DNA from 2 places in the Dyella jejuensis genome. Region 2 is predicted to be linked to the other one. Evidence: riboswitches for the same ligand, from Rfam matches in the RefSeq annotation. Region 2 holds a riboswitch; the other holds the start of a gene.

Region 1 (6,218 bases), on a different contig from region 2:
GGAAGCCGGCGGGCGGCGCCGCGACCTGATGTTTTTGTTCCCGCTCCTTTCAGGGAGCGGATTGGGCTAAGCGGCTACTCTGACCCCCGGTTTTTCCCAGCACGGAAGGGTTTCGACCCTTTCACATGACTGCGCCAAGGTCAGCCTTTCGCGAGGGAAACCCCTCAACCCTGCCCGCTCTCGGCAGAAAGCATCATGCATACGCCATGCTCCGTCTCGCCGACCTCGACACTGCCGCCATCGAAGCCCTGCTCGCCCATTACGGCCTGAACCTGGTCCGCGTGGCCGACGGCGAAGCCATTCCCGGCAGCTACTGGGGCGAGGACGAAGCCGGCATCATCGGTAGCACGGTCTACGCGCGCGGCGACACGCCCGTGCACTCGGTCCTGCATGAAGCCGGCCATCTGATCGTGCTGCCGCCGGAACGCCGCGCCGGCGTGCATACCGATGCCACCGACTCGATCGCCGAAGAAGATGCCGTTTGCTACTTGCAGATCGTGTTGGGCGGCATGTTGCCCGGCGTCGGCAGCGAACGGGTAATGATGGACATGGATGCCTGGGGCTATTCGTTCCGGCTCGGCTCCGCCCGCGCCTGGTTCGAGCACGATGCGGAAGATGCCAGGGCCTGGCTGATCGACCACAAGCTGCTTACGCGAGGCGGCGAACCGGTATAGTCGCCGTCGCCCTGTTGCCATCCAGATTGCCGTGCTGAAGAACACCCGTTACTACGACCCCATCAATGACCTGCGTCGCCGCGCAGCGCGCCGGCTGATGCGCCTGGTTTTCGGCAGCCACGGACAGCCGACTGCCGAACCGTTGCCAGCCAAGGGCATCTACCGCATCCTGGTCTGCCATGTCAGCCACAGCCTCGGCAATACATTGTTGCTGACGCCGCTGCTGTCGGAACTGGAAAAGGTCTATCCCGCCGCGGAAATCGACATCCTCACGCGCAGCCCGGTCGCCGGCGGCGTCTACGGCCATTTCTTCAACGTGCAGCGTCTCTTTCGCCTGCCGGCACATGGGGTCGGGCACCCGTTCCAGTTCTTCGGCACGCTGCGGCGCATGCGCAAGATCCGGTACGACCTGGCGATCGATGCCGATCCGTTGTCGCAAACCGGCCGCCTGCTGATGCTGCTGTCGAATGCCACCTACACCCTCGGCTTCAGCAGCCCGAAAAAACATGGCGAAATCACCCACGCGGTTCCACTGCCGCCGGACGAGAGCAAGGGACGCCGCCCGGTCTACTTGCTGCGCAGCGCCATGGGCCGCGATACCACGGCGGATTATCCAGTCCCGGACATTCGCCTGGATGCCGTCGAACGCGAGCACGGCCGCGCCGCGCTGATCCGTTCGCTCGCCGCCGGCGGCTCGGCATCGCCAGGCCATGGCGTGATCGGCATCTTTGCCAATGCAACCGGCAACAAGCTGCTCGGCGAAGACTGGTGGATGCGCTTCATCCGGGGATTGGAAGCGCACCATCCGGCGCACCGCATCGTGGAGATCCTGCCAGCGTCGGGCGCATCGATGCTGGGCTCACGCTATCCCGCCTATTATTCCAGCGACCTGCGCAAGCTCGCCAGCGTGCTGTCCGGTTTGGACGTCTATATCAGTGCAGACTGCGGCATCATGCATCTGGCCTGCGCGTCGGAGGTTCCCACCATGGGCATCTTCACGGTAACCAATGTGGGCGAATGGGGGCCTTATGGCCCCTCTCGCCATGCGGTTGCCGCGCAAGGCGTCGCGCCGGAAGAGGTGGCGCGTACCATCGCAGCCATGCCGGAGTTCAACCACGTACAGCAAGCGACGGACCGCTAGCGAAGCATCCGATCGCAGGTCACGAACAGGCGCGCCCGCCATCTGCGCAGGCATGCGCTGTTCAGCCGGCCATGGCATCGGCTAGCATGTTCAACATGAGGGAGATGGCATGCCTCCCGTCCCGAGCCGGGGCGAACCACCGAAAGGTTGATGATGCCTGCACTACCGGATTCCGGCGGCGCAGGCGTGCCTGTTGCCGTGGAACCGATCTATCGCTATCGGGAGACCACACAACGTGAGCATGAGCGGATTTCTTGCCGTCGGCCTGGGCGGCGCGATCGGATGCTGGATGCGCTGGCTGCTCAGCATCCTGCTCAACCCTCTTTTTCCCACCCTGCCCCTGGGCACCCTGGCCGCCAACCTCAGCGGCGGCCTGATCATGGGTTGCATGATGGGCATCTTCGAACATTTCCAAGCCCTGCCGCCGGAATGGCGGCTGTTCGCGATGACCGGCTTTCTCGGTGGCCTGACTACATTCTCGACCTTCTCCGCCGAGGCCAATACATTGCTGCTGCGCGGGCAATTGGCCTGGTTCGGGGCCCATGTCGCGGTGCATCTGGTCGGCAGCCTCGCCATGACCATCCTGGGCATCTTCCTGACGCGCGGATTACTGCGCCATTGATAAGGATCGAGCAAGCCATGAGCATCGAAACTTCGTTCGACCACGATCCGGGCAAAGGCGTCTTCCTGCGTTTCTATACGCACGTGCGTGCCAGGCACGATGGGCTGCTGGTATCGGAGTGGCTGCTGGAACTGGCCAAGCGCCATCGGCTGGGCGGAGGCTCGGTATTTCGCGCCACGGCCGGATTCGGGCGGCACGGCGTGCTGCACCAGGAAGCTTTTTTCGAACTCGCTGACGACCTTCCGCAAAAGATCGAATTCCTGCTCAGCGAACCGAACGCGCAGACCTTGCTGCGGCTCGTGCGCGAAGCCGGCGTTGACCTGGTCTACGCATGGTCGCCGGTACATTTTGGCGTCTTGGGCAAGGAAGTGAACGGATGAATCAGGATTCCTTGCGGCAACGCGCCGCCGATCTCCTGGACACGGCGGGCGTGCGCATCGACGGACCCGCTCCGACGGATCTTCAAGTCCATGATGAGCAGCTGTATGCACGTGTATTCGCGCACGGCTCGCTAGGCCTGGGCGAAGCGTATATGGATGGATGGTGGGATGCGCAGGATCTTCCCGGCATGTTCACCAAAATCCTCAGCAGCCATCTGGACGAACACCTCAAGTCGCTGGATACGCTGATCGCCCATCTCAAGGCGCGCTTCATCAATCTGCAACGCGGCCAGCATGCGTTCGAGATCGGCAAGGTGCACTACGATCTTGGCAACGATCTGTTCAAGGCGATGCTCGGCAAGCGGCTGGTTTATTCCTGTGGCTACTGGGCAAAGGCCGACAACCTCGACGATGCGCAAGAAGCCAAGCTCGACCTGATCTGCCGCAAGCTGCGCCTGCAGCCTGGCATGCGCGTGCTCGACATCGGCTGCGGCTGGGGCGAGGCGCTGAAGTTTGCGGCCGAACGGTATGGCGTCACTGGCGTTGGCATTACCGTCTCCAATGAGCAGGCAGCCTTCGCGCGCGAACTGTGCCAGGGCCTGCCGGTCGAGATTCGCCTGCAGGATTATCGCGAGCTCGACGAACCCTTCGATGCGATCATGTCGATCGGCATGTTCGAGCATGTCGGCGGCAAGAATTACCGGGAGTATTTCGAGGTCGCGCGCCGATGCCTGAAAGAAGACGGCTTGTTCCTGCTGCACTGTATCGGCACCAACCAGGCACCCGGGCGGCCTGATCCGTGGATCGAGAAATACATCTTTCCCAATTCGATGATTCCCGCTGCCAGCCAGGTTACCGCAGCACTGGAAGGCCTGTTCGTCGTCGAGGACTGGCACAACTTCGGCACCGATTACGATCGCACCCTCAGCGCCTGGCACGCGAATGTCGAGGCCGCATGGCCTGGCCTCCCAACGAGTTACGACGAGCGCTTCCGTCGCATGTGGCGCTTCTATCTTTCAGTATCGACGGCCGTCTTCCGCAGCCGGCGCGACCAGCTTTGGCAGCTCACGCTCAGCCCGAACGGCGTGCCCGGCGGCTACCGCGTTCCGCGCTGAGCCCCATGCGTGCCTATCGAAAATGGGCCGTACTGCTGCTGTTCCTTTCCTGGGGCACCGCGCTGGCGCATCCAGCCTTGTGGCGAGTCAGCAGCGGCAATAGCACGGTCTATCTGTTCGGCACCGTGCACCTGTTGCCAAACGATACGGACTGGCGCTTTCCCGCCTTGAATCAGGCGCTCGCACAAAGCCAGTCGCTCTGGATCGAATTGACCGATGACGACCAGGCGAGCATGGCTCCGCTGGTGCTGCGTTACGGGCTGGATAGCGCACATCCGCTTTCGAGCCAATTGAGCGAAAGCGATAATGCTGCGCTGGCGAAAGCTGCGCAGCTGGCCGGATTGCCCGGCGGTGCCGCGACGCTGCAACCGATGAAACCATGGCTGGCCGCGCTGACGCTATCGGTAGCGCCGCTGCTCAAGGCTGGCCTCGATCCAGCCGCGGGCGTCGACAACCAGCTGCGTGCCCAGATGGCTCGCGCCGGCAAGCCGGTCCATGGCCTGGAAACGGCCCAACAGCAGATCCGCTTCCTCGCCGAGCTGCCGATGCCGTTGCAATGGGCGTTTTTGCGCGATGCCCTGCGCGACGCAGACAAGGACAAGGATGAATTGCTGGCGCTGGTCGATGCCTGGAAACAGGGCGACGTGGCCGCCATCGCCAAGCTGGAAAACGATGAATTGAAAACCCGCCAACCACAGGTCTACCAGGTATTGCTGGTGAGGCGGAATCAACACTGGGCGGTCCAGATCGAGGCCATGCTCAAGCAGCCTGGAACGACCTTCATCGCGGTCGGCGCGGCGCATCTTGCCGGTCCGGACAGTGTGCAGGCGCAACTGGCGAAACGGGGCGTAGTCGTGCAAGCGGACAATTAAATCGGCGACCGGCTTTTGCGGCAATCGTGCATCAGCCGGTGGCGCTGCGCCAACCTACCCGCTTTTTCTCGCCTCACGCACTCAGAAGTGCGCCGTGATCGGCTTGGGGGACAACGGGAAACGCGGCATATGGATGGTGTAGGAATCCAGCTTGCCCAGATCCTTATAAGTCGCCGTGAGCACCGAGTTGGCAAGGGCGACATCGATACGGTAAACGTGTCCGGCCTGCGCATTGTCGATCTTGATCCACGGACGGTTGATGATGTGCAAGTTGGACAAGGTCAGCCTGATGACCTGCTTGCCCGGCAGCACGCGCACCCATGGCGTCTTGCCGCCGTTGAGTTTCTCCCAGGTGCTCTTGTCGTTCACGCCGGTGATGCCGCACACATAGTCGGGTTGCTCCGCGCACACGACGATGGCGGTATCCGCGTGTGGATGATCCTTGTCCGAGTAGCCCAACAGGGGATGCCGACCCGCGAAGTGCGCGCAGCCTGCGACCAGGACAACAGCCATGGCAACCGCGGCATTGCGTAGAAAATGCATGACTCACCCTGGGATCCGTGGCATGCGGGCATTCTAGCCCAAGCGGCTCGGCATCTGGCACCATCTGTCCCGGTCGGGGAGCGGGAGCCGCATGCGGACCTGCGCTACCGCATGAAGCTCGATGATCCGCCGGAAAAGCGATCACGACCTGGCCCGGCCCCTTCCATTCCCTGTTGCCTTTGCTCCACTTTCCTGGTCAAAACCGAAACATTCCGCCGTCACGGCGTTGCCCCCGGCAGTCGATATCATTCCCATGAACCTGCAAGCCAATTACGAACAGATCCCGCTCAAGGAATACGCCGAGCGGGCCTATCTCGATTATTCGATGTACGTGGTGCTGGACCGCGCCCTGCCCTTCGTCGGCGATGGCCTCAAGCCGGTACAGCGGCGCATCATCTACGCGATGAGCGAACTGGGCCTGGCCGCCAGCGCCAAGCCGAAAAAATCCGCGCGCACCGTCGGCGACGTGATCGGTAAATTCCATCCCCATGGCGACAGCGCCTGCTACGAGGCGATGGTGCTGATGGCGCAGCCGTTCTCGTACCGCTATCCGCTGATCGACGGCCAGGGCAACTTCGGCTCGCCCGACGATCCGAAAAGCTTCGCGGCGATGCGCTATACCGAATCCAAGCTCAACCCGATCGCCGATGTGCTGCTCGGCGAGCTGGCCCAGGGCACGGTGGATTGGGTGGCTAACTTCGACGGCACGCTGGAGGAACCCAGCTGGCTGCCGTCGCGCATGCCGCACGTGTTGCTCAACGGGTCGATGGGCATCGCCGTGGGCATGGCCACCGATATCCCGCCGCACAACCTGCGCGAAATCGCCAGCGCCTGCATCCGCTTGCTGGACGATCCGGACGCCACCGTCGCC
Region 2 (6,218 bases):
TGCACTCCATACAGGTCGCGGATCTCGCGCTCATACCAGCCAAGCAAAGGTGCGCGCGTGGCGAGGCTGGGCAGTGTGTTGTCGTGTGCCAGGCAGCACCACATCTGGAAGGGACGGCCGGCGCCGGGCGCGGCAAGGTAACGCACCTCTACGCGATCGGGCTGAACAAACCAGGCGTAGGCCATCTGCATACGTCCCTCTGCCAAGAGTAGGGCCTCGACCCGCTCAAGCAGCGCGGCGGGTTCCAGCGACAGCTTCTCGAAGCCTCCGCTCATGGCAATGCCCCCAGTGTCGCGGCAATGCGTTCAAACAGTGACATCCATGCAGCGGGCCACCACACGCCAAGCACCAGCAACGGCGCTAGAGCGAGCGCCATGGGCCAAACCCGCCATGCTGTCCCGGAAGGTTCAGGGACGGCGGACTTGGCCAGGGGGGCACCCAGATACATGGCTCGAAAGTGATTGAGGAAGGCGATGAAGATCACGATCAACAGGATCAGCATCACCATGGCGGCCCACAGATTCTGGCTGGCCCAACCTGCGCGAAGAATGGTGATCTCGCTGAGAAATAGCCCGAACGGCGGCGCGCCGGTGATGGCCACGGCACCGCACAACCACAACCATCCCGAGGCGGGAAAGACGGCCAGGACCTCGCGCAGGTCTTCGATGCGCTTGCTGTGGTAGCGATGCATCGCGTTGCCGGCGCCAAAGAATAACAGCGGTTTGCATAGCGAATGGTTGAGCATGTGATAGAGCGCGCCGGCTACGCCGAGCGTTCCACCAAATCCGAACCCCAGCGCAAGCACGCCCATATGCTCGATGCTCGAATAGGCCATCAGGCGTTTGATCTGGCGTTGCCGCACGATGAAGAGCGCGCCAACCAGCAGCGACAGCACGCCAAGGACGATAAGCGCCGTGCGTGGCAAGCGTCCTTGTCCGGCAGCGTCTGTCGCGGCAAGGAAACGTACAATCCCAAGCATCGCGGTATTGAGCAGTGCGCCCGAAAGCATGGCGGACACTGGCGCAGGACCCTCGCTATGCGCGTCCGGCAGCCACGTATGCATCGGCGCCAGGCCAACCTTGGTGCCGTAACCTATCAGGGTCAGCAGGAAGCCCAGTTTGAGCAGTACCGGCGGCATCCTGGGGGCGACCTGGGTTAGCGATTGCCAGGTAAGGCTGTAGGTTTCCCCCAGCACGAAGCTGCCGCCCCAGTACAACAGTGCGGTGCCGAGCAGGGCCAGACTGATGCCGGCGGAAACCACGATGATGTATTTCCAGGCTGCTTCCATGCTTTCCGGAGTTTGTTCGAAGCCGACCAGGAAAGTGCTGACGAGCGTCGTCAGCTCGATGGCGATCCAGTACACGCCGATACTGTTGACCAGCGGGGCGAACAGCATGCTCAAGGCAAAGCCGGCCTGCAGCGCATAGAAGACAGGAAGCCGCCGTTCGCCGGCTTCATCGTGGCGCATATAGCCGATGGCATAGATCGAGGAGAGGACGTAAACGATCGCTACGCACATCACGACCCACGCACCGAGCGGATCGAGCAAGAGATATCCGTGCAAGAATTTCCGGGGCGTCTGGATCGTGAAAGGGAGCGGCAATGCCACGCCTAATACGATCAAGCTGGCCAGCAGGTTCAAGTATTCCGACGCGCGCGGTCGGCGCAATGCCAGGCCGACGATGATCGGCAACAAAGGAGCCAGCAGCAAGATGGCAATGTGCGATTCCATGCTTATCCCGTCAGACGCCGCAATTCGCGACTGCTCGTCGTGCCGATGTGCGTAAGCAGGTAACGTACCAACACGCCGAAGCACGCCACCGCCACGAGTAAGTCGAACAGCAGCACCAGCTCGATCATCAGCGGCATGCCCGGGACCAGGATCTGGCTGCCGAGGAAAATGCCGTTTTCGAGCACGAGGATGCCCAGGATGTGACTGATGGCTTCATGCCGCAGCGTGAGCATCTGAAACCCGATGAGCTTCATCGAAAACATCACGGTGAGCGCGAGCACCACGACATTCGAATTCAAGCCGAGGCTTTGCGTGATATGGATGGCAACCAGCAAAGCGAAAATCACTAGTGCGGCGCCAATAATCAGGCTGCTCGCCGGGCTGACGATTTCATGCACTTCGCGTTGGGCCGGCATCTGCCGCAGGATGCGCAGGATCAGCCAGGGAAGCACGAGGCCACGGAACAGCACGGTCAATAGCGCGACCATGTACAGTTCGCGATAGCCGCCGTAATAGCCAATCAATGCGGAAAGGATTCCGATCAGCCAGGATTGCGCGCCAAAGGCGAACATGTAGTCTTTCAGCCAGCGCGAGCCGAGCATCACGAAAGCCAGCAAAAGGCTGGCAATGGCCAACAGGCTGAACAGGGCGGCGGCGAGGGGGTCCAGATGGGCTGCGAGCATCGACGTCACCGTATCTGGTTGGCCACGATCGCCAGGACGGCGAGCATGAATGCAGCGGCAAGCGGCTCCTGGTAGCGATAGAAACGCAGGCGCGATTGCGCGGTTTCGACCACGATCACGGCGCATGCCACTACACCGAACTTCACGAGTATTCCAAGCACCGCACCGCCGATGCCGATCACGGTTCCATGATGCGATAGCCCCCACGGCAACAACAGCACGTGGCAGAAAATGGTGTACAGGATGAATTGCTTCATCATGGACGCCCACTTCAGCAATCCCAGCAATGGACCGGAATACTCGAGGATGCGGGCCTCCTCGATCATGTAGACCTCGATGTGCGTGCTCGAATGGATCGGCAAGCGATCCGTTTCGGTAAGCAACAGCACGAAGAATGCCGCCACCAGAAAAAGATGGGTAGGACCCAGGTAGACCTCCGGGTGCGCCACCAGGAGATGATTGACGACAAATGGCAGCATCGCGTGCGCCATCAGCGTGATGCCGACGAATACCAGTATCAGGGTGGGTTCGGCCAGGATCGTAATCATCACGGTACGGCTCGCGCCGATACCTCCATAGGCGCTTCCCGTATCCAGCGCGGCTAGATTTATGAAGAATGTGCCCAGCGTCAAGATCAGGCCGCCGCCCAGGATGTCGCCCATGTCCGAAAGCGGCAGCGGATAGTCCGTCAACACCGGAATCAAGATGGGCACCGTCAGCATCGCGGTAAATGCCACCACCGGGGCTGTCCAGAAGATCCATGCGGCGGTATCGGGTATGACCAGTTGCTTGCGAAACAGTTTGCGTAGATCGCGATAGGGCTGCAGCAAAGAAGGACCGCGCGCACGCTGCGCGCGTTCCTCATAGCGATGAATGAAACCTTGCAAAAGGGGCGATAGCAGCAACGCCGCGAGCACTTGTGCGATTTGCGCGGCGATATCCCGCCACATCACGGCGCGCCCTCAGCGCTGCGGCCGATGTGGAGACGACTTGATGCGCAAGAGCGTTGCTGCCGCTTTGGGCCGGCACACGCTGGCCGCCAATGCGGCACCCCATAGAACGAAAACGCAGGATAAGACAATACAGGTCATGACACGGCTCCAGACATGGAAAAAGCCATCAATTGCCTGTAGGTGTCATCAGCCCTGCGGGCGGTCTGAGGCGGACACCATCACCCTTTTGCGTGGACGGTAGCACGGTTTCCGCGACTGGGGAACGTCCGCTATCCGGAGATGCTGGATGTGAAAACATCGTCGTTTGGGCAGTGAATGCCATCGTTGCCACCTTGCCGTTGAAGGCGGGAATCGGTATCGTTTGGCTCAAGGAGATGGCATTCCTCCTGGGCTTGGCCCAACCGCCGCAAGGCTGATGATGCCTATCGAACGCGCTTGTCCGTAGCGCGCGTTTTGGTGGGCGTCCTCGATTCCCCCGCAACGCATTCTGCGATTCAGGCGTCCGATTGGCGGCGATTCTGGAGTCGGGTCATGCATCTCTTCGGCGGGACTGCAGCAGCTTGGCGCGTATGCAACGCAGCCATGCGCCGACGTGCGCACGTGTCCTCTGTTCCTCTCTCCCGTATCCGCATCGTGCCGGCTGGCGTACAGGGGCGCCGGGCATCGATTTCTTTCTTCCCCAGGCTGGATGCACGCTTCGTGACCACACAAATCCTAGTTTTATACGATCGCTCCGCCTTGGGAGACCTGGCTGTCGAAACAGGGTTCCAGGTCGCCCGCGAACAGGCGGACGCAACGTTGCACGTATTGGCCGTTCCCGGCATTGCCGATGATGCCATGCAGTGCGAACGTCTCGCCGACGATTTGATCGCTTTTGCACGGATAGGTCAGCGATATGGCATTGCATTGGACGGTGATGTCATGGCCGAGCCAAGTGTCGAGCGTATCAACGCTGAAATTCGAAAGCGAAAGATCGATCGCATCATTACTGCCAAACCGGACGGCCAGGAGGGGGATAACGAGATCAGCCGACTGCTCGACGCCGTCGTGCAGAGTACCGGTATTCCGGCCATCGTGGTCCACGGCGTCTCCTGATGGACACCGGCAACGACGCTGTTGCATTGCCGCTGCCTATTTATCGCAGCGGCCTTCATGCACGTCGTGCATTGCGTTTCGTCGTCATGGTGGGTGTTGTCAGTCTCTTCGCCGACATGACCTATGAAGGCGCTCGAAGCATCAACGGACAGTTTCTTGGACTGCTTGGCGCGAGCGGCTTCTGGGTCTCGGCCATTGCCGGGGTAGGCGAACTTACCGGCTATGGCCTAAGGATGTTCACCGGGTACCTGGCCGATCGCACGGGGCGCTATTGGCTGATCACCATGATCGGCTTTGCGGTAAACCTGCTGGTGGTCCCGCTCCTGGCTCTGGCCGGACATTGGCAGGTAGCGGGTGTCCTGATCGTTGGCGAGCGCGTGGGCAAGGGCATTCGCACGCCGGCGCGCGACGCGATGCTGGCTTATGCGGGCCGCAGCCTCGGCAGTGGTTGGGCTTTCGGCTTGCATGAAGCGATGGACCAGGCGGGCGCCACGATCGGCCCATTGCTGATGGCGACAGTATTGCTCTGGCGCGGCAATTACCACATGGCATATGCGTTCCTGCTGTTTCCCGCGGTGGCGGCGCTCTTCGCACTCATGCTGGCACGCCTGGCATTTCCCACGCCCGGAGATTTGGAGCGAACATCGCACGTGCCCGTAATCGACGCCAACCGCCGCTTCCTGTTCTATTTGTGCGGCACATCGTTGGTGGCCGCCGGGTTTGCGGACTATTCGCTGATTGCGTTTCATGCACACGCTTTGCATCTGATTCCCGATGTGTGGATTCCGCCGCTGTACGCGCTGGCCATGCTCTCTGCTGGCGTCAGTGCATTGGCGTTCGGACGGCTTTTCGATCGCTACGGCGTGGGCGCCCTGGTGGGTGCGACCATACTGTCGGCCTTATTTGCACCGTGTGTTTTCCTCGGCGACGCAACCTGGATCGCCATCGGAGCCGTGCTCTGGGGTGTCGGCGTAGGGGCCCACGAATCGGTCATGCGCGCCGCGGTAGCACGATTGTTTCCGCCTCATCGGCGAGCATCCGCATTTGGGGTCTTCAACACCGTATTTGGGGTGGCTTGGTTCCTTGGAAGCCTCGCGCTGGGATGGGCCTATGAGCATTCGCTCTGGAACATCGTCGTGTTATCCGTTGCGCTGCAAGTGCTGGGCGTGCCGTTGCTGTTGTTTGCGCGAGCTCCTGGTCTCTCAACTTCCACGAAGGAGATACAGCCATGACTATCCTGTTGCTCATTCGGCATGGAGAGGTGGAAGGCATCATTCCGCCCCGTTTTCGTGGCCGTGCCAATTTGCTGTTGACGGAGCGCGGAATACGCCAGGCCGAACTGACACGTGACGCCATCAGCGATCGATGGGTACTCAATGCGATCTACTGCAGCCCGCTGACACGCTGTGTGCGGACTGCGGACACTATCGCCGGCCCGTTCAAGCTGGATGTGATGCCGCATCACGGGCTGAACGACATTGACTATGGCACCTGGCAGGGAAAACTTGTTACGGAAGTCGCGCAGCGATGGCCACACGAACTGACGGCATGGCATAGCGCGCCTCATACGATGCGCTTGCCCGGCGGGGAGTCCCTGCAGGAAGTGTTCGCGCGTGCTACGGATGCCTTGCAAACGATCCTGCACGCCAATCACCACGGCACCGTTGCGCTAGTTACCCATGACAGCGTCATCCGGTTACTCCTGTGCCATGCGTTGGGCTTGTCGCCAGCGAGCTATTGGCTGACAGCCCCATC

What was found. A riboswitch is a leader RNA that binds a small molecule or an ion and turns the genes downstream of it on or off. The one in region 2 is predicted to bind fluoride.
Region 1: linked by a shared signal. The riboswitch ahead of crcB (fluoride efflux transporter CrcB) and the one ahead of ISP15_RS07535 (respiratory chain complex I subunit 1 family protein) in region 2 are both predicted to bind fluoride.

What each region holds. Positions count from the first base shown of each region.
Region 1 covers NZ_JADIKJ010000002.1:395,660-401,877, forward strand. The annotation lists gene minE (cell division topological specificity factor MinE) at 1-29, shown strand, start outside; gene ISP15_RS03485 (hypothetical protein) at 207-674, shown strand; gene ISP15_RS03490 (glycosyltransferase family 9 protein) at 706-1,815, shown strand; fluoride riboswitch at 1,907-1,982, shown strand; gene crcB (fluoride efflux transporter CrcB) at 2,057-2,437, shown strand; gene ISP15_RS03500 (DUF190 domain-containing protein) at 2,455-2,817, shown strand; gene cfa (cyclopropane fatty acyl phospholipid synthase) at 2,814-3,932, shown strand; gene ISP15_RS03510 (TraB/GumN family protein) at 3,938-4,804, shown strand; gene ISP15_RS03515 (hypothetical protein) at 4,886-5,347, opposite strand; gene parC (DNA topoisomerase IV subunit A) at 5,601-6,218, shown strand, end outside.
Region 2 covers NZ_JADIKJ010000007.1:36,906-43,123, reverse strand. The annotation lists gene ISP15_RS07550 (hydrogenase large subunit) at 1-275, opposite strand, end outside; gene ISP15_RS07545 (proton-conducting transporter transmembrane domain-containing protein) at 272-1,732, opposite strand; gene ISP15_RS07540 (hypothetical protein) at 1,735-2,415, opposite strand; gene ISP15_RS07535 (respiratory chain complex I subunit 1 family protein) at 2,421-3,365, opposite strand; fluoride riboswitch at 3,539-3,600, opposite strand; fluoride riboswitch at 3,730-3,800, shown strand; gene ISP15_RS07530 (hypothetical protein) at 3,900-4,463, shown strand; gene ISP15_RS07525 (MFS transporter) at 4,463-5,695, shown strand; gene ISP15_RS07520 (histidine phosphatase family protein) at 5,692-6,218, shown strand, end outside.